3 regions of the Streptomyces sp. IBSBF 3136 genome follow, and region 2 is predicted to be linked to each of the others. Evidence: predicted binding sites of a transcription regulator. Region 2 holds the regulator's gene; each other region holds the start of a gene.

Region 1 (8,002 bases), on a different contig from region 2:
GCGATGGAGGCGGCGTTCTGCAGCGCGGAACGGGTCACCTTCGCCGGGTCGATGATGCCCTCGGCGACGAGGTCGACGTACTCGCCGGTCGCGGCGTTCAGGCCGTGGCCCGGGGTCAGGTTGCGCACCTTCTCCACCACGACACCGCCCTCGAGGCCGGCGTTGACGGCGATCTGCTTCAGCGGGGCCTCGAGCGCGAGCTTCACGGCCTGGGCGCCGGTCGCCTCGTCACCCTCGAGCTCCAGCTTCTCGAAGACCTGGGAGGCCTGCAGCAGGGCCACGCCACCACCGGCGACGATGCCCTCCTCGACGGCGGCCTTCGCGTTGCGGACGGCGTCCTCGATGCGGTGCTTGCGCTCCTTGAGCTCCACCTCGGTGGCGGCGCCGGCCTTGATGACCGCGACACCGCCGGCGAGCTTCGCCAGGCGCTCCTGCAGCTTCTCGCGGTCGTAGTCCGAGTCGCTGTTCTCGATCTCGGCGCGGATCTGGTTCACCCGACCGTTGACCTGGTCCGAGGAGCCGGCACCGTCGACGATGGTGGTCTCGTCCTTGGTGATGACGACCTTGCGGGCGCGGCCCAGGAGGTCCAGGGTCGCGTTCTCCAGCTTGAGGCCGACCTCCTCGGAGATGACCTCGCCGCCCGTGAGGATGGCGATGTCGCCGAGCATGGCCTTGCGGCGGTCGCCGAAGCCCGGGGCCTTGACGGCGACGGACTTGAAGGTGCCGCGGATCTTGTTGACGACCAGGGTCGACAGGGCCTCGCCCTCGACGTCCTCGGCGATGATCAGCAGCGGCTTGCCCGACTGCATGACCTTCTCCAGGAGCGGGAGCAGGTCCTTGACGGAGCTGATCTTGGAGTTCGCGATGAGGATGTACGGGTCCTCGAGCGACGCCTCCATGCGCTCCATGTCGGTGGCGAAGTAGGCGGAGATGTAGCCCTTGTCGAAGCGCATGCCCTCGGTGAGCTCGAGCTCCAGACCGAAGGTGTTGCTCTCCTCGACGGTGATGACGCCTTCCTTGCCGACCTTGTCCATGGCCTCGGCGATGAGCTCGCCGATCTGGGTGTCGGCGGCGGAGATGGACGCGGTGGAGGCGATCTGCTCCTTCGTCTCCACGTCCTTCGCCTGCTCCAGCAGGGCGGCGGAGACGGCCTCGACGGCCTTCTCGATACCGCGCTTCAGGGCCATCGGGTTGGCACCGGCGGCGACGTTGCGCAGGCCCTCCTTGACCAGGGCCTGGGCGAGCACGGTCGCGGTGGTCGTACCGTCACCGGCGACGTCGTCCGTCTTCTTGGCGACTTCCTTGACCAGCTCGGCGCCGATCTTCTCGTACGGGTCCTCGAGCTCGATCTCCTTGGCGATGGAGACACCGTCGTTGGTGATCGTGGGGGCGCCCCACTTCTTCTCGAGGACGACGTTGCGGCCCTTGGGGCCGAGCGTCACCTTGACGGCGTCCGCGAGCTGGTTCATGCCGCGCTCGAGGCCGCGCCGCGCCTCCTCGTCGAACGCGATGATCTTGGCCATGTGAAGTGGTCCCTCCAGGACTGGGGGTGATTCCTTCGGACCGCGCCCGCGCCCGCGACGGACGGCTCGCCGGCCCCGTGGTTCCTTGCACCACTTGGCCTGCGGGCCTCACCGACCCGGTCCTTCGTTGTCACTCTCACCTTCAGAGTGCTAACGCCAATGATTAGCACTCGGGCATGGCGAGTGCAAGCGCCTCGGGGGGATCAGCCCGGGGCGAACAGGACGAAGGGCCCACACCCCGGACGAGGTGTGGGCCCTTCGCGTGAAGAACGTTCAGGCGGTGACGCGAACCATGTCGGCCTGCGGGCCCTTCTGGCCCTGCGAGATCTCGAACTCGACCCGCTGGCCCTCTTCCAGGGTGCGGTAGCCGTCCATCTGAATCGCGCTGTAGTGGACGAAGACGTCCGCACCACCGTCGACCGCGATGAAGCCGTAGCCCTTCTCCGCGTTGAACCACTTGACGGTGCCCTGAGCCATGCCTAACTCCCCTATTACTGGCCCTTGCACAGATCCACACTTCGCGGACCCGGGTCAGACCTCACCCCCCATTGATCGGGGGCGTGCGCCGGAACGCGTCGACCGCGGCTGAATGTATCTGTCCAACTGCCGTCTGCAACAGGTCAATCGGACGAGAATTCTGGACGCGCCCGATCCGGAATCTGGCGAGAATTCAGGCGAATTCAGGGCAATTCGGGCCCCACAAATGGCTCAAAAGCCGCAAAGAACCCACGCACTTTGGCCATTTCTCGTCGGGCGTACGGCATGATTCCGGGGCTCTCGACCCGCGGGCCCGGAACGCGTTCCCCAACTCTACCGCGCTCAATCACTCAGAATGGCCCCCTCCGTTTCTCTCGCGGAGGAGGCCATTCCATGAACGATCGGTAACCGCGATTACCGAAGGTAATGTCAGCCGCCGGCGACCGCCGGAATGATGGAGACACCGGCGCCGTCGGGGGTGGCGGTCTGCAGCCCCTGCTCGAAGCGGACGTCGTCGTCGTTGACGTAGACGTTCACGAAGCGGCGCAGCTTGCCCTGGTCGTCCAGCACCCGGGCGGCGATGCCGGTGTGGTTCTTCTCCAGGCTCTCGATGACCTCGGCGAGGGTCGCGCCCTCGGCGGCGACCTCGGCCCGGCCACCCGTGTAGGTGCGCAGGATGGTGGGGATGCGAACGGTCACGCTCATGCGAGGCCAGCCTCTCGGAAGGAGTCCAGGGTCGGGCGGATGGTGGCGGTCAGGCCGGTGCCGGCCACCGCGTCGAGGGTCTTGAGGCCGTCGCCGGTGTTGAGCACGACGGTGGTCTTCGCCGGGTCCAGGACCCCCTCCTTGAGCAGCTTGCGGGCGACCCCGACGGTCACGCCGCCCGCCGTCTCCGCGAAGATGCCCTCGGTGCGGGCCAGCAGCTTGATGGCGTCCACGACCTCCTCGTCCGTCACGTCCTCCACCGCACCGCCGGTGCGGCGCGCGATGTCCAGGACGTACGGCCCGTCGGCCGGGTTGCCGATGGCCAGGGACTTGGCGATGGTGTTCGGCTTCTGCGGCCGCACGACGTCGTGACCCGCCTTGTAGGCGGTCGACACCGGCGAGCAGCCCTCGGCCTGGGCACCGAAGATCTTGTACGGCCGGTCCTCCACCAGACCCAGCTTGATCAGCTCCTGCAGCCCCTTGTCGATCTTCGTGAGCTGGGAGCCGGAGGCGATCGGGACGACGATCTGGTCCGGGAGCCGCCAGCCGAGCTGCTCGCAGATCTCGTACGCGAGGGTCTTGGAGCCCTCCGCGTAGTACGGGCGCAGGTTGACGTTCACGAAACCCCAGCCCTCGCCGGCCGGGTCGCCGATCAGCTCGGAGCAGAAACGGTTCACGTCGTCGTAGTTGCCCTCGATGCCGACGAGCTCGCCGCCGTACACCGCGGCCATGACGACCTTGCCCTGCTCCAGGTCGTGCGGGATGAACACGCAGGAGCGGAAGCCGGCCCGCGCGGCGGCGGCGCCGACGGCGCCGGCCAGGTTGCCGGTGGAGGAGCAGGAGAGGGTGCTGAAGCCGAAGGCGCGCGCGGCCTCCAGCGCCTGGGCGACGACCCGGTCCTTGAAGGAGTGGGTCGGGTTGCCGGAGTCGTCCTTCACGTACAGACCGCCGGTGACGCCCAGCTCGCGCGCCAGGTTGTCGGCCTTGACGAGCTTGGTCCAGCCCGGGTTGATGTTGGGCTTGTCGGCCACGTCGGCGGGGACGGGCAGCAGGGGCGCGTAGCGCCAGATGTTCGCGGGGCCGGACTCGATGCGCCGGCGCAGTTCCTCGGTGTCGTACGCGGAGAAGTCGTAGGCGATCTCCAGCGGACCGAAACACTCCTCGCAGGCGAACACCGGCCCGAGGGGTACCCGGTGGCCGCACTCGCGACAGCTCAGGGCGGCGGCGGGACCGAGATCGACGGCGGGATTGCTGGTGCTTGCAACTGTCTGCGCAGCCATGGAGGCGAGGCCCTTTCTCCTCATCTTCCTCACGACGCACTTCGCCGTGAGACGGATTTGGCACCTTCCCTAGCCGGGAGCCTCGCGGAGACGGTCAGATCAGGTCTGGTCTACGAGTACCGACTGGAGGGTTGCCGGGGCTTCATCGGGCCGTTTCCCTCTGCCCCTCTGGATGAGCTGTATGTGGTTGTCGGCGCCGGTGATCCCCGACATGCGATGGTCATCGGCGTTGTTCAAGACTGTAACCGAAGGCCAGGACAGTTGAGATAGTCGTCCGAACCGCGAGACAACAGTGAGGAGCCACCGACGTGCTGGAAGAAGTCGAGCGTTGGCTGAGCACGCGCTCCTGGTCCGTGACCGACCGCTCGCCGCACAGGATCCTGGCCGCCAAGCAGCGCACGGGCCAGACGGTCTCCGTCGTGCTGCCCGCACTGGACGAGGAGGAGACGGTCGGCGACATCGTCGCGGTGATCCGCCGCGACCTCGTGGAGCGCCTCCCGCTGGTCGACGAGATCGTCGTCGTCGACTCCGGGTCCACCGACCGCACCTCCGAGGTGGCCGCCGCCGCGGGCGCGCGGGTCGTCCACCGCGACGACATACTGCCGCGCATCCCCGCCGTCCCCGGCAAGGGCGAGGTGCTGTGGCGTTCCCTGCTGGTGACCGGCGGCGACATCGTCTGCTTCGTCGACGCCGACCTGCGGGAGTTCTCCTCCGACTTCGTGTCCGGGATCGTCGGCCCGCTGCTCACCGACCCGGACGTCGACCTGGTCAAGGCCATGTACGACCGTCCGCTGCTCACCGGTCCCGAGGGGCCCGGCGGCGGCCGGACGGCGGGGCAGGGCGGCCGGGTCACCGAGCTGATGGCCCGCCCGCTGCTGAACATGCACTGGCCGCAGCTGGCCGGCTTCGTGCAGCCGCTGGGCGGCGAGTACGCGGCCCGCCGCTCGCTGCTGGAGCGGTTGCCGTTCCCGGTCGGGTACGGCGTGGAGCTGGGCATGCTGGTGGACGCGCTGCACCTGGTGGGCCTGGACGCACTGGCCCAGGTCGACGTGGGCGTGCGCAAGCACCGCCACCAGGACGGTCAGGCGCTGGGCAGGATGGCCGCCGCGATCTACCGCACGGCGCAGCTGCGGCTGGCCCGCGGGCACCTGGTCCGCCCGTCCCTGACCCAGTTCGAGCGGGGCGCGGACGGGTTCGAGCCGCGCACCTACTCGGTGGACACCGAGGAGCGGCCGCCGATGGCGGAGATCGCGGAGTACACGCACCGCCGGGTGGCGTGAACGCGTGGTGGCCGGACGGCTGTATCCGGACCCCGCCGCAACCGACGGGGCGGTACGTACGTTTGAGCGTTTCCGGGCCGGGCTAGGTTGAGGCTTATGGCTTCCAGGCACGGTGCTGAGGTGCTGGTCGCGTCCAATCGCGGACCGGTTTCGTACGAGGTGCGCCCCGACGGCGCGGGCGGCTCACTGCACGCCAAACGGGGCGGTGGCGGCCTGGTCTCGGGCCTGTCGGCCATCGGCTCCGAGGCCAGTGCGGTGTGGGTGTGCGCCGCGCTGGGCGACGGCGACCGGGAGGCGGTGCGGCGGGCGGACGGCGGACTGCTGCCGGTGGAGGACACCGGCGGGCAACGGGTGCGGATGCTCGACATCGACGCCGCCGTGTTCGCCGACGCCTACAACGGCATCGCCAACTCGGTGCTGTGGTTCGTACACCACATGCTGTACCAGACCCCGCTGGAGCCGGTCTTCGACGCCGGTTTCCGACGGCAGTGGGCGTCGTACCGGGCGTACAACGAGGCGTTCGCGCGGGCGCTGGCCGAGGAGGCGGCACCGGGCGCCGCGGTGCTGATCCAGGACTACCACCTGGCCCTCGCCCCCCGGATGCTCCGCGAGCTCCGCCCCGACCTGCGCATCGGACATTTCTCGCACACCCCGTGGGCCCCGCCGGACTACTTCCGGCTGCTGCCCGACGACATCGCGACCGAGCTGCTGGAGGGCATCCTCGGCGCGGACCGGGCGGCGTTCCTGACCCGGCGATGGGCGGACGCGTTCACCGACTGCTGCCGGACGGTCCTCGAGTCCGGCGTCCCGGCCGGGACCCGGATCGGGGTGCACGGTCTCGGGGCGGACGCGGACTTCCTGCGCGAGCGGGCGCACCGCGCGGACGTGGGCGAACGGATGGCCGCGTTGCGCGCGGAGATCGGCGAGGGGCGCCGGACGATCGTCCGGGTGGACCGCACCGAGCTGTCCAAGAACATCGTGCGCGGCCTGCTGGCGTACCGGGAGCTGCTGGAGGACCACCCCGAGTGGCGCGAACGGGTGGTGCACGTGGCGTTCGCCTACCCGTCCCGGCAGGACCTCGCCGTCTACCGGGCCTACACCGCCGAGGTTCAGCGGGTCGCGGAGGAGATCAACGCGACGTTCGGCACGCCCGGCTGGACCCCGGTGGTGCTGCACGTGAAGGACGACTTCGCGCGCTCCCTGGCCGCGTACCGGCTGGCCGACGTCGCCCTGGTCAACCCCATCCGGGACGGCATGAACCTGGTCGCCAAGGAGGTGCCGGTCGTCTCCGACGAGGGCTGTGCCCTGGTGCTGTCCCGCGAGGCCGGGGCGTACGAGGAGCTGGGCGAGAGCGCGATCGTGGTGAACCCGTACGACATCGGGGGGACGGCGCGCGCCCTGCACGAGGCGCTGACCCTGCCGGCGGGCGAGCGGGCGGAGCGCTCCAAGCGGCTCGCGGCCGCGGCCACCGCGCTGCCGCCCACCCGCTGGTTCCTGGATCAGCTGGCGGCCCTGGACGGCTGAGTCAGCCGAGCCGGGCCGCCAGCCCGCGCAGCAGTCCCACGACGCCTTCGGGCCCGTCCACGACGAGGTCCGCCCGCTCGGCCAGTTCGGTGACCTCCGCGCTGCCGCTGCACACCAGCACGCCGGGTACGCCGTCGGAGCGGAGTTTCTCGACCGCCGCGAAGGCGGGGAGGTCGCCGAGGTCGTCACCGGCGTAGAGGACGGCTCCCGCGCCGGTGGCGCGGACGTGGTCGAGCAGGGCCACGCCCTTGTCCATGCCGGGCGGGCGCAGTTCCAGGACCAGCCGGCCGGGCTCCACGATCAGGCCGTGCCGGGTGGCGAGGTCGGTGAGGGGGACGCGCAGGGCCTCGAAGGCGGCCTGGGGGTCGTCGGCACGGCGGGTGTGCACGGCGACCGCGCGCCCCTTCTCCTCGATCCAGATGCCCTGCCCGGCGCCGACCCGCTCCAGCAGGCCCGGCAGCTCGGCGCGGACGGCGGCCACGCCGGGGTGCGCCGGCGGGGCGGTCAGCTCGCCGGTCGAGGCCTGCCAGCGCTCGGCGCCGTAGTGGCCGAGGACGACGAGGTGTTCAAGGCCGGGCACGTCCGCGAAGCCGCCGTGCCGCACCGCGACGGCGGCCGGTCTGCCGGTCACCACGGCGACGGAGGCGACCCGCGGGGCGAGCGCGGCGAGCGCGGGCACGGCGTCCGGGTGGGCGCGGGCCTGTTCGGGGTCGGCCACGATGGGGGCGAGCGTGCCGTCGAAGTCGAGGCCGATCACCGCGGTGTGCGCTCTGGAGAGCAGCGCGGCGAGCCCGTCCCGTCCGGCCTGGGTCGCCGGGGTCGGCAGAAGGTCCATACAGCGACACTATCCAGCGGGGGCCGAGGTCACGCCTGGTCCGGGGAAGGTCAGCGCTCGGACCGTCGTGCCTCGCGCACCCGGCGCAGCCGGTTCACGGTCACGGGGTCGAGCGCCAGCGCGCGCTCGTCGTCCAGCAGCGCGTTGAGGAGCTGGTAGTAGCGCACCGGCGCCAGGCCCAGTTCCTCGCGTATCGCCCGTTCCTTGGCGCCGGGGCCGGTGAAGCCCCGGCGCTCCAGCGCGAGGATGGCCTTCTCGCGGCTGCCCAGTTCCATGGGGGCCACCGTAGCGCCGGGCACCGACAGCCGGCTCAGCTCGCGTCGCTGCTGTCGGCCGCCGTCGCCGCCGACTGCAGGCGGGTCAGGACCCCGGCGGGGC
Region 2 (8,002 bases):
GCGGCCCGAGCGGCGACTTCTACGACCTGTTCCCGGCGGGCGACGGCCGCTGGTGCTTCGCGGTGGGCGACGTGCAGGGCAAGGGCCCCGAGGCGGCGGTCGTGATCGGGCTCGCACGCCCCTGGCTGCGGCTGCTGGCCCGCGAGGGCTACCGGGTCGCCGACGTCCTCGACCGGCTCAACCAGCTCCTGCTGGACGACGCCACCGAGGCCGCCGACGCGGCCGCCCGCGCACTGGTCGCCGCCGGCGCCCGTCCCCTGGTCGCCGGGGACAGCCCCCAGACCCGCTTCCTGTCGCTCCTCTACGGCGAGCTGACCCCGCACGACGGCGGCGTCCGCTGCACGCTCGCCTCCGCCGGACACCCCCTGCCGCTGCACCTGCGCCCCGACGGCGAGGTGCGCACCGCCGCCCGCCCGCAGACCCTGCTCGGCGTGGTGGAGGACGAGACGTACACCAGCGAGACCGTCGAGCTCGCGCCCGGCGACAGCCTGCTGTGCGTCACCGACGGCGTCACCGAGCGCCGCTCCGGCTCCCGCCAGTTCGACGACGGCGACGGGCTGGCACGGGCACTGTCCGGCTGCGCGGGGCTGAGCGCCGAGCTGATCGCCGAAAGGATCCGCCGCCTGGTGCACGAGTTCGGCGGCGGCCTGCCCGAGGACGACATGGCTCTGCTGGTGCTCCAGGCCGGGTGACCGCCGCCGTACGGGACAATGGGGTACATGCCTTCCGCACTTCCCGACGGCGAGCCCGTCCCCACCGACGGCGCGCTGCCCGCCGCCGCGCTCGCCGGCGCGGCCGAGCGCCCTCTCGGCTTCTACCTGCACGTCCCGTACTGCGCCACCCGCTGCGGCTACTGCGACTTCAACACCTACACCGCGTCCGAGCTGCGCGGCACGGGCGGGGTACTGGCGTCCCGGGACAACTACGCGGACACCCTGACCGACGAGGTCCGGCTGGCGCGGAAGGTGCTCGGCGACGACCCGCGCGAGGTCCGGACGGTGTTCGTCGGCGGCGGTACGCCGACGCTGCTGGCCGCCGGCGACCTCGTCCGGATGCTGGCCGCCGTGCGCGACGAGTTCGGCCTGGCGCCGGACGCCGAGATCACCACCGAGGCGAACCCGGAGTCGGTGGACCCGGCATACCTCGCCACACTCCGGGAGGGCGGCTTCAACCGGATCTCCTTCGGCATGCAGAGCGCGCGGCGGCACGTGCTGAGCGTCCTGGACCGCACCCACACCCCGGGCCGCCCCGAGGCGTGCGTGGCGGAGGCGAGGGCGGCGGGCTTCGAGCACGTCAACCTCGACCTGATCTACGGCACCCCCGGCGAGTCCGACGACGACTGGCGGGCCTCCCTGGACGCGGCGATCGGCGCCGGCCCCGACCACGTCAGCGCCTACGCCCTCATCGTCGAGGAGGGCACCCAGCTCGCCCGCCGCATCCGTCGGGGCGAGGTCCCGATGACGGACGACGACGTGCACGCCGACCGCTACCTGATCGCCGAGGAGACCCTGTCGGCGGCGGGCTTCGAGTGGTACGAGGTCTCCAACTGGGCCACCTCCGACGCCGGGCGCTGCCTGCACAACGAGCTGTACTGGCGGGGCGCGGACTGGTGGGGCGCGGGCCCCGGGGCCCACTCGCACGTGGGCGGCGTGCGCTGGTGGAACGTCAAGCACCCGGGCGCCTACGCGGCGGCCCTGGCGTCGGGCCGCTCCCCGGGCGCGGGCCGCGAACTGCTCTCCGACGAGGACCGCCGGGTGGAGCGGATCCTGCTCGAACTGCGGCTGAGCGAGGGCGTCCCGCTCTCCCTGCTCAAGGAAGCGGGCCTCGCGGCCGCCCGCCGCGCCCTGACCGACGGCCTCCTCCAGCAGACCCCCTACACCGAGGGCCGAGCCGCCCTGACCCTGCGGGGCCGCCTGCTGGCGGACGCGGTGGTGCGGGACCTGGTGGACTGACCGGCCGGCCTACAGGGCCGTCAAGCCCCGCCGCCGGCCGTGACGAAGTCGATCAGTTCCTCCACGCGGCCCAGCAGTTCCGGCTCCAGGTCCTTGTAGGAGCGCACCCCGGACAGGATGCGCTGCCAGGCGGCGCCCGTGTTCTCGGGCCAGCCCAGTGCCCGGCAGACGCCCGTCTTCCAGTCCTGGCCGCGCGGTACCCGGGGCCAGCCGGGGATGCCCACGGAGGACGGCTTCACCGCCTCCCAGACGTCGATGTACGGGTGGCCGACCACCAGCGCGTGCTCGCTCGTCACCGACTCGGCGATCCGCCACTCCTTGGTGCCCGGCACCAGGTGGTCCACCAGCACGCCGAGGCGGGCGTCGGGCCCGGGCGCGAACTCGGCGACGATCGCCGGCAGGTCGTCCACGCCCTCCAGGTACTCCACGACCACGCCCTCGATGCGCAGGTCGTCGCCCCACACCTTCTCCACCAGCTCGGCGTCGTGCCGGCCCTCGACGTAGATGCGGCCCGCGCGGGCCACCCGGGCCCGGGCCCCGGGGACGGCCACCGAACCGGACGCCGTCCGGGTGGGCCGCGGGGGAGCGGCGGCCGGCCGTACGAGGGTGACCGCCCGGCCCTCCAGCAGGAAACCGCGGGGCTCCAGCGGGAACACCCGGTGCTTGCCGAACCGGTCCTCCAGCGTCACCGTGCCCGCCTCGCAGCGGATCACCGCGCCGCAGAACCCGGTACCGGCCTCCTCCACCACCAGACCCGGCTCCGCCGCGACCTCCGGGACGGGCTTCGGCTTCTTCCACGGCGGGGTCAGGTCGGCGGAGTACTGGCGCATTCGAGTGACGATAGGAGAAGCCGCGGCCGGGGGCTCACGACACGCCGAAACGCGCCGCCAGCTCGTCGCGCTGGCGCCGTACGAACGCCGCGTCCACCACCGCACCGTGACCGGGCACGTACAGCGCGTCCTCGCCGCCCAGGGCCAGCAGCCGGTCGAGCGCGGCCGGCCACCGCGACGGCACGGCGTCCGGGCCCGCCTGGGGCGCGCCGGACTCCTCCACCAGATCGCCGCAGAAGACCACCTCGGGCGAGCCGGGGACCAGCACCGCCAGGTCGTGCGCGGTGTGCCCCGGCCCCACGTTGGCCAGCAGCGCCTGCCGGCCGTCCCCGAGGTCCAGCGTCAGCTCGCCGGAGACCGGGTGCCGGGGCGCCCCGGCGGCCAGCGTGTCCGCCGCCTCCTCCGCGTCCGCCACCGGCAGGCCGTTGCGGACCGCGTCCAGGCGCAGCTCCTCGCGGCCGCGGGCCAACACCGCCTCCGCCCCCACCGCCGCGTACACCTCGGCCCCGGCGAACGCGGCCGTGCCGAAGACGTGGTCGAAGTGGGGGTGGGTGAGCGCGAGATGGGTCACACGGCGGCCGGTGAGGCGCTCGGCGCACTCCCGCAGCCGGGCGCCCTCGGCCAGGCTCGACCCGGCGTCCACCATCAGCGCCCTGCCGTGCCCGACCACCAGGCCCGCGGTGCAGTCCCAGCCGGGCAGCCGGCACCTGCCGATCCCGTCGGCCAGCCGCTCCCACCCCAGCTCTTCCCAAGTCACCGTCATACCGCGACGCTAGCGGTACGACCCCGTACGGCAGGACCGACCTTGCCCAGTGAGTACCCCACGGCCGTACACTGGGCCGGGGATGGCTGGCACTCGGACACGCAGAGTGCCAGGTGGACCACTCGAAGGTCCCAGGGGACGACATGCTGGAGGTGCGCGCGGATGCTGAGTGAACGCAGGCTCGAGGTGCTGCGCGCCATCGTCCAGGACTACGTGGGCACCGAGGAGCCGGTGGGCTCGAAGGCGCTCACCGAGCGGCACAACCTCGGCGTCTCCCCGGCGACCGTGCGCAACGACATGGCGGCCCTGGAGGACGAGGGCTACATCGCACAGCCGCACACCAGCGCCGGGCGCATCCCCACCGACAAGGGCTACCGGCTGTTCGTGGACAAGCTCGCGGGCGTCAAGCCGATGACCGGGCCCGAGCGCCGGGCCATCCAGAACTTCCTCGAGGGCGCCGTCGACCTCGACGACGTCGTGGCCCGCACGGTCAGGCTGCTCGCACAGCTCACCCGGCAGGTCGCCGTGGTGCAGTACCCGTCCCTGACCCGGTCCACCGTCCGGCACGTGGAGCTGCTCTCACTCGCGCCCGCGCGGGTGATGCTCGTGCTGATCACGGACACCGGCCGGGTCGAGCAGCGGATGGTCGACTGCCCGGCGCCCTTCGGCGAGGCCTCCCTCGCCGACCTCAGGGCGCGGCTGAACAGCCGGGTCGCCGGCCGCCGGTTCAGTGATGTGCCGCGTCTGGTCGAGGACCTGCCCGAGGCCTTCGAGGCCGAGGATCGCGGTACGGTCTCCACCGTGCTCTCCACCCTGCTGGAGACACTGGTCGAGGAGAACGAGGAGCGGTTGATGATCGGCGGCACCGCCAATCTCACCCGTTTCGGACATGACTTCCCCCTCACGATCCGGCCCGTCCTGGAGGCTCTTGAGGAGCAGGTCGTGCTCCTCAAGCTCCTGGGCGAGGCGAAGGATCCGGGCGTGATGGTGCGCATCGGGCACGAGAACGCCCATGAGGGACTCAACTCCACCTCCGTGGTGTCGGTCGGCTACGGTTCGGGCGGCGAGGCGGTTGCCAAGCTCGGCGTGGTCGGACCGACCCGCATGGACTATCCGGGAACGATGGGAGCGGTACGCGCAGTGGCACGGTACGTCGGACAGATCCTGGCGGAGTCGTAGGTGGCCACGGACTACTACGCCGTTCTCGGCGTGCGCCGCGACGCGTCGCAGGATGAGATCAAGAAGGCGTTCCGTCGGCTCGCGCGCGAGCTGCACCCGGACGTCAACCCCGATCCGAAGACCCAGGAGCGGTTCAAGGAGATCAACGCCGCTTACGAGGTGCTGTCGGACCCGCAGAAGAAGCAGGTCTACGACCTCGGCGGCGACCCGCTCTCCCAGTCGGGCGGCGCGGGCGCGGGCGGCTTCGGCGCCGGTGGCTTCGGCAACTTCTCCGACATCATGGACGCGTTCTTCGGCACGGCGTCGCAGCGCGGCCCGCGCTCGCGCACCAGGCGCGGCCAGGACGCCATGATCCGCATCGAGATCGAGTTGGACGAGGCGGCCTTCGGGACGACCAAGGACATCCAGGTCGACACGGCGATCGTCTGCAACACCTGCAACGGCGAGGGCGCGGCGCCGGGCACCACCGCCCAGACGTGTGACATGTGCCGCGGCCGCGGCGAGGTCTCCCAGGTGACCCGGTCCTTCCTCGGCCAGGTCATGACCTCCCGCCCCTGCCCCCAGTGCCAGGGCTTCGGCACGGTCGTGCCGACCCCGTGCCCGGAGTGCGCGGGCGACGGCCGGATCCGCTCCCGCCGCACGCTGACGGTGAAGATCCCGGCCGGTGTCGACAACGGCACCCGGATCCAGCTCGCCGGCGAGGGCGAGGTCGGCCCCGGCGGCGGTCCGGCCGGCGACCTCTACGTCGAGATCCACGAGCTGCCGCACTCGACCTTCCAGCGGCGCGGCGACGACCTGCACTGCACGGTCACCATCCCGATGACCGCGGCGGCCCTCGGCACCAAGGTGCCGCTGGAGACCCTGGACGGCATGGAGGAGGTCGACATCAGGCCCGGCACCCAGTCCGGCCAGTCGATCCCGCTGCACAACCGGGGCGTCACGCATCTGCGCGGCGGCGGCCGGGGTGACCTCATCGTGCACGTCGAGGTCACCACGCCGACCAAGCTCGACCCCGAGCAGGAGCGGCTGCTGCGCGAGCTGGCGAAGCTCCGCGGGGAGGAGCGACCCCAGGGCCAGTTCCAGCCAGGGCAGCAGGGCCTGTTCTCGCGGCTGAAGGACGCCTTCAACGGGCGCTGACGCCGGCCGGCGCGGCGGTCGGGACCCGGTCCCGGACCGCCGCCCGAGCGGCGGCCGGACCCGCGGCCGACGGCGGTGCGCACGGGGTGCCGCACAGAGTGCTCAGGCCCCCTGTGCCACTGGCCTATGCCGCGGGAAGCCCGGATTCGGACTTGTTCGAGGGACGTGGCAACATGCGGTCATGTCCTCCGCACTGACCGATCTCTTTCCACTTCCGATCGTGCAGGCCCCCATGGCGGGCGGTGTCTCCGTCCCGCAGCTCGCGGCCGCCGTGTCCGAGGCGGGCGGTCTCGGGTTCCTCGCCGCCGGGTACAAGACCGCCGACGGCATGTACCAGGAGATCAAGCAGCTGCGAGGGCTCACGGCCCGCCCGTTCGGCGTGAACCTCTTCATGCCCCAGCCCGAGTACGCGGAGTCGGGCGCGGTGGAGGTCTACGCGCACCAGCTCGCCGGTGAGGCCGCCTGGTACAAGACCGAGCTGGGCGATCCGGACAGCGGACGCGACGACGGCTACGACGCCAAGCTCGCCGTCCTCCTCGACAACCCGGTGCCGGTGGTCTCCTTCCACTTCGGCGTGCCGGCCCGGGACGTCCTCGACGCGCTGCGCCGGGCCGGGACCCTCACCCTGGTCACCGCCACCACCGCCGAGGAGGCCGCCGCCGTCGAGCGGGCCGGGGCGGACGCGGTGATCGCGCAGGGCGTGGAGGCGGGCGGCCACCAGGGCACCCACCGGGACCTCGCGGAGAACGACGGCTCCGGCATCGGACTGCTCTCGCTGGTCGCACAGGTCCGCGAGACCGTGCGCATCCCGGTCGTCGCCGCCGGCGGCATCATGCGCGGCGCCCAGATCGCCGCCGTCCTCGCGGCGGGCGCGAGCGCGGCCCAGATCGGCACCGCGTTCGTCGCCACCCCCGAGTCCGGCGCCCCCGCCCAGCACAAGCAGGCGCTGACCGACCCGCTGTTCACGCGCACCGAGCTGACCCGGGCTTTCTCCGGCCGGCCGGCGCGCGCCCTGGTCAACCGCTTCCTGCGCGAGCACGGCCCCTACGCCCCGGCCGCGTACCCCGAGATCCACCATCTGACCTCGCCGCTGCGCAAGGCCGCCGCGAAGGCAGGGGACGCCCAGGGCATGGCCCTGTGGGCCGGCCAGGGCCACCGGATGGCCCGCGAGCTGCCCGCCGGGGAACTGGTGCGGGTGCTGGCGGCCGAACTCGCCGCGGCCGGGACAGCGTTGTCGGGCCCGGCCGGCACGGGAGGTGACGGGCGATGACGGCCCCGGTCTTCGTCGTCGAGCACTTCGGTGCGGACGGCGACCGCTACGTCCTGGACGGCCCGGAAGGCCGCCACGCGGTCTCGGTCAAGCGGCTCCAGCCGGGCGAGCAGGTCGTCCTCACCGACGGCGCCGGACGCCACGCCGTGTGCGAGGTGATCGGCGCCGAGGGCAAGGACCGGCTGATCGTCCGCCTGGGCTCCGTGGCCGAGGAACCGGAGCCCTCTCCGCGCATCACCGTCGTCCAGGCCCTGCCCAAGGGCGACCGCGGCGAGGTCGCCGTCGAGACCATGACCGAGGTCGGCGTCGACGCCGTCGTGCCCTGGCAGGCGGCCCGCTGCATCACCCAGTGGCGGGGCGACCGGGGGCTGAAGGCCCTCGGCAAGTGGCGGGCCACCGCCCGGGAGGCCGGCAAGCAGTCCCGCCGGGTCCGCTTCCCCGAGATCGCGGACGCGGCCACCACCAAGCAGGTCGCCGCGCTTCTCGCCGGAGCCGACTTCGCCGCCGTGCTGCACTCCGACTTCGAGCACGGCAGCGCGCCGCTCGCCACCGCCGAACTCCCCGAGCGGGGCGAGATCGTGCTGGTCGTCGGGCCCGAAGGCGGAGTCTCCCGCGACGAGTTGGCACTCTTCGAGGAGGCGGGTGCCCGCGCCTTCGTGCTCGGCCCCTCCGTCCTGCGCACGTCCACCGCCGGCACCGCCGCCGCGGCCCTCCTGCTGGGCCGCACCGGCCGCTGGTCCTGACCCCCGAGGGACACGATGGAACTCGCCCAGATACGGCTCCTCGTCACCGACTTCCCGGCCTGTTACCGCTTCTACGCCGAGGTCCTCGGCCTCACCCCGCAGTCCGGGGCGGCCGAGGGCCCGTACGA
Region 3 (3,260 bases), on a different contig from region 2:
CTCGGCCGGCTCCTCTTCCTTCTTCTCGACGACCAGGGTCTCGGTCGTCAGGAGGAGGGAGGCGATGGAGGCGGCGTTCTCCAGGGCGGAGCGGGTGACCTTGACCGGGTCGATGACGCCGGCCTTGACCAGGTCGCCGTACTCGCCGGTGGCGGCGTTGTAGCCGTTGCCCTTGTCGAGCTCGGCCACCTTGGAGACGATCACGTAGCCCTCGAGGCCGGCGTTCTCGGCGATCCAGCGCAGCGGCTCGACGGCGGCGCGGCGGACGACCGCGACACCCGTGGCCTCGTCGCCGGTCTTGTCGAGGTTGCCCTCGAGGACCTTGACGGCGTGGACCAGAGCGGAGCCACCACCGGAGACGATGCCCTCCTCGACCGCGGCGCGGGTCGCGGAGATGGCGTCCTCCAGACGGTGCTTCTTCTCCTTCAGCTCCACCTCGGTGGCGGCGCCGACCTTGATCACGCACACGCCGCCGGCCAGCTTCGCGAGGCGCTCCTGGAGCTTCTCGCGGTCCCAGTCGGAGTCGGTGTTCTCGATCTCGGCCTTGATCTGGGCGATGCGGCCCGCGACGTCGGCGGAGTTGCCGCCGCCGTCGACGATCGTGGTGTCGTCCTTGGTGACGGTCACGCGGCGGGCGGAGCCCAGCACGTCGAGGCCGACCTGGTCGAGCTTGAGGCCGACCTCCTCGGAGATGACGGTGCCGCCGGTGAGGGTGGCGATGTCCTGCAGCATGGCCTTGCGGCGGTCACCGAAGCCCGGGGCCTTCACCGCGACGGCGTTGAAGGTGCCGCGGATCTTGTTGACGACCAGGGTCGACAGGGCCTCGCCCTCGACGTCCTCGGCGATGATCAGCAGGGGCTTGGAGGCGCCGGCCTGGATGACCTTCTCCAGCAGCGGCAGCAGGTCCTGGATGGAGCTGACCTTGCCCTGGTTGATGAGGATGTAGGGGTCGTCGAGGACGGCCTCCATGCGCTCCTGGTCCGTGACGAAGTACGGCGACAGGTAGCCCTTGTCGAAGGCCATGCCCTCGGTGAAGTCCAGCTCCAGACCGAAGGTGTTGGACTCCTCGACGGTGATGACACCGTCCTTGCCGACCTTGTCCATCGCCTCGGCGATCAGCTCGCCGACCTGCTGGTCCTGGGCGGACAGCGCGGCCACGGCGGCGATGTCGGACTTCTCGTCGATCGGGCGGGCCGAGGCGAGGAGCTCGTCGGAGACGGCCTTGACCGCGGCGTCGATGCCCTTCTTGAGGGCGGCCGGGGAGGCGCCGGCGGCGACGTTCTTCAGGCCCTCGCGCACCAGCGCCTGGGCGAGCACCGTGGCGGTGGTGGTGCCGTCACCAGCGATGTCGTTGGTCTTGGTCGCCACCTCCTTCACCAGCTGCGCGCCGAGGTTCTCGTACGGGTCGTCGATCTCGACCTCACGGGCGATCGTGACACCGTCGTTGGTGATGGTGGGGGCGCCGAACTTCTTGTCGATGACGACGTTGCGACCCTTGGGGCCGATCGTCACCTTCACCGTGTCGGCCAGCTTGTTGACGCCGCGCTCAAGGGCGCGACGGGCGTCCTCGTCGAACTTCAGAATCTTCGCCATGACAGCGGAAGCCCTCTCGGAAATCTGTGGGTGTAAAGACGACTGCGCCCCGGGCGCCCGGCTTCGTTATCGGTCGCGGGGGCCAGGGGCGCAGGTCAGGAGCAAAAGGTGCTCGAGGTGACTACTTCTCGATGATCGCGAGGACGTCGCGAGCCGAGAGGACGAGGTACTCCTCGCCGTTGTACTTCACCTCGGTGCCGCCGTACTTGCTGTACAGGACGACGTCGCCGACCTTGACGTCGAGCGGAAGGCGCTCGCCGTTCTCGAAACGGCCCGGGCCCACGGCGAGGACGGCGCCCTCCTGGGGCTTCTCCTTCGCGGTGTCCGGGATGACCAGGCCAGAGGCGGTGGTCTGCTCGGCGTCGAGCGGCTGGACCACGATGCGGTCCTCGAGCGGCTTGATGGCAACCTTGGAGCTGGTGGTCGTCACGATCCGACCTCCCCCTTCGGAGATCTCACGGGGTTAACTGTCTGAGGTGGCGACCAGGTGGATCCGTCGTCGCGGGTGCCGGACCTGCCCGTCGCGTGTTTGGCACTCTCCAGGGGGGAGTGCCAGACCTGAGACTATGACCGGGGTTAGCACTCGGTCAAGCGGAGTGCCAATTACGGCGGCGCGTCGCGGATCATCGGCCTCGCCCGGCCCCGCCGGCGGACGCCGGCGGGGTGCCCCTGGACGTGCGTTCCGGGCGGTTGCTCGGGTGGCCGCTCCGGTGGGTGCTCGGCCAGGTGTTCTACAGGTAGTCCTCCAGGCGTCCCACCGTCAGGCCCTGGGCCTGCGCCTGGCGCAGCAGCCGGCGCGTGCGCTCCTTGAGATCCGGGCCGGTGGCCTCGTCGGGGCCGACGAGGACGATGTCGCCGGGGCTCAGGCGGCGCGCGCCCGTGGCGTAGGTGACGCCGTCGGAGGTCATCGCGGCGCGCCACAGGACGAGCGCGGAGATGCCGCAGTCGGCGGCGGCGCGCAGGGTCGTGGTGTCGTACGTGCCGTACGGCGGGCGGAAGAGGCGGGGGCGCAGGCCGAAGCGGGACCTCAGCTTCTCCTGCTGGCCGCAGATCTCGGCGCGCTGTCCGGCGTACGGCAGTCCGGCCATCGCCGGGTGGTCCAGGGTGTGGTTCTCGATGCCGGCGCCCACCGCGCGCAGCCGGGCGAAGTGGCCGTATCCCGGGCCGACGACGCTGTCGGTGAGGAAGAGGCTGACCGGCAGCCGCAGTTCGCGGACCATGTCGACGAAGCGCGGGTCCCGCTCGGCGCCGTCGTCGTAGGTGAGGAAGACGACCTTGTCGGAGGTGTCGACGCGGCGTACCACCCGGGGTGGCGCGGCGTCCGGGCGCTGGGCCGCCAGCGGCCGGGCCGGATGGCTGGGCGGCGCGGCGAGCGGGGCGGCCAGGCCCCAGCGGCGGTAGACCTGGTCCCCGGCCGGCCTCGACGGCCGTACCCCCTGGGCCGCGCGCTTGCCCAGGCGTTCGATGGGATCGACGGACTGGGCACAGCCTGCGAGCAGGAGGACCGAGGCGAGGACGGCACCCAGCGCGGCGGTGAGAGCGGCCGCCGGCCCGGCCGGTCCGGACCTCCTGGCCCGCGCACCACCGCGCCCAACGGCGCGCCCGCCGCCACGCCCGGCGCCCGGCGCCCGTCCCGGTCCAGGTCCCGGCTCCGGTTCGGGCTCCGG

What was found. Region 2 encodes HrcA, which represses chaperone genes, less so after heat shock. Its sites were predicted from a motif close to TTNGCACTCNGNNNNNCNGAGTGCNAA; they were not measured.
Region 1: a site for HrcA is predicted at 1,687-1,713, ahead of groL (chaperonin GroEL). Genes of this name have one in related genera too.
Region 3: a site for HrcA is predicted at 2,170-2,196, ahead of groES (co-chaperone GroES). Genes of this name have one in related genera too.

The regions. Positions count from the first base shown of each region.
Region 1 is NZ_JAJSZC010000135.1:12,189-20,190, reverse strand. Features, by position in the region: gene groL (chaperonin GroEL) at 1-1,523, opposite strand, end outside; gene V7E45_RS25770 (cold-shock protein) at 1,797-2,000, opposite strand; gene V7E45_RS25765 (MoaD/ThiS family protein) at 2,430-2,705, opposite strand; gene thrC (threonine synthase) at 2,702-3,985, opposite strand; SAM riboswitch class I at 4,003-4,164, opposite strand; gene V7E45_RS25755 (glucosyl-3-phosphoglycerate synthase) at 4,294-5,265, shown strand; gene V7E45_RS25750 (alpha,alpha-trehalose-phosphate synthase (UDP-forming)) at 5,362-6,789, shown strand; gene otsB (trehalose-phosphatase) at 6,791-7,624, opposite strand; gene V7E45_RS25740 (DUF3263 domain-containing protein) at 7,675-7,899, opposite strand; gene V7E45_RS25735 (extracellular solute-binding protein) at 7,935-8,002, opposite strand, start outside.
Region 2 is NZ_JAJSZC010000073.1:16,622-24,623, reverse strand. Features, by position in the region: gene V7E45_RS17885 (SpoIIE family protein phosphatase) at 1-692, shown strand, start outside; gene hemW (radical SAM family heme chaperone HemW) at 720-1,952, shown strand; gene V7E45_RS17875 (DUF3097 domain-containing protein) at 1,973-2,782, opposite strand; gene V7E45_RS17870 (MBL fold metallo-hydrolase) at 2,817-3,545, opposite strand; gene hrcA (heat-inducible transcriptional repressor HrcA) at 3,708-4,724, shown strand; gene dnaJ (molecular chaperone DnaJ) at 4,725-5,861, shown strand; gene V7E45_RS17855 (nitronate monooxygenase) at 6,043-7,131, shown strand; gene V7E45_RS17850 (16S rRNA (uracil(1498)-N(3))-methyltransferase) at 7,128-7,874, shown strand; gene V7E45_RS17845 (VOC family protein) at 7,890-8,002, shown strand, end outside.
Region 3 is NZ_JAJSZC010000397.1:129-3,388, reverse strand. Features, by position in the region: gene groL (chaperonin GroEL) at 1-1,593, opposite strand, end outside; gene groES (co-chaperone GroES) at 1,715-2,023, opposite strand; gene V7E45_RS39385 (polysaccharide deacetylase family protein) at 2,325-3,119, opposite strand.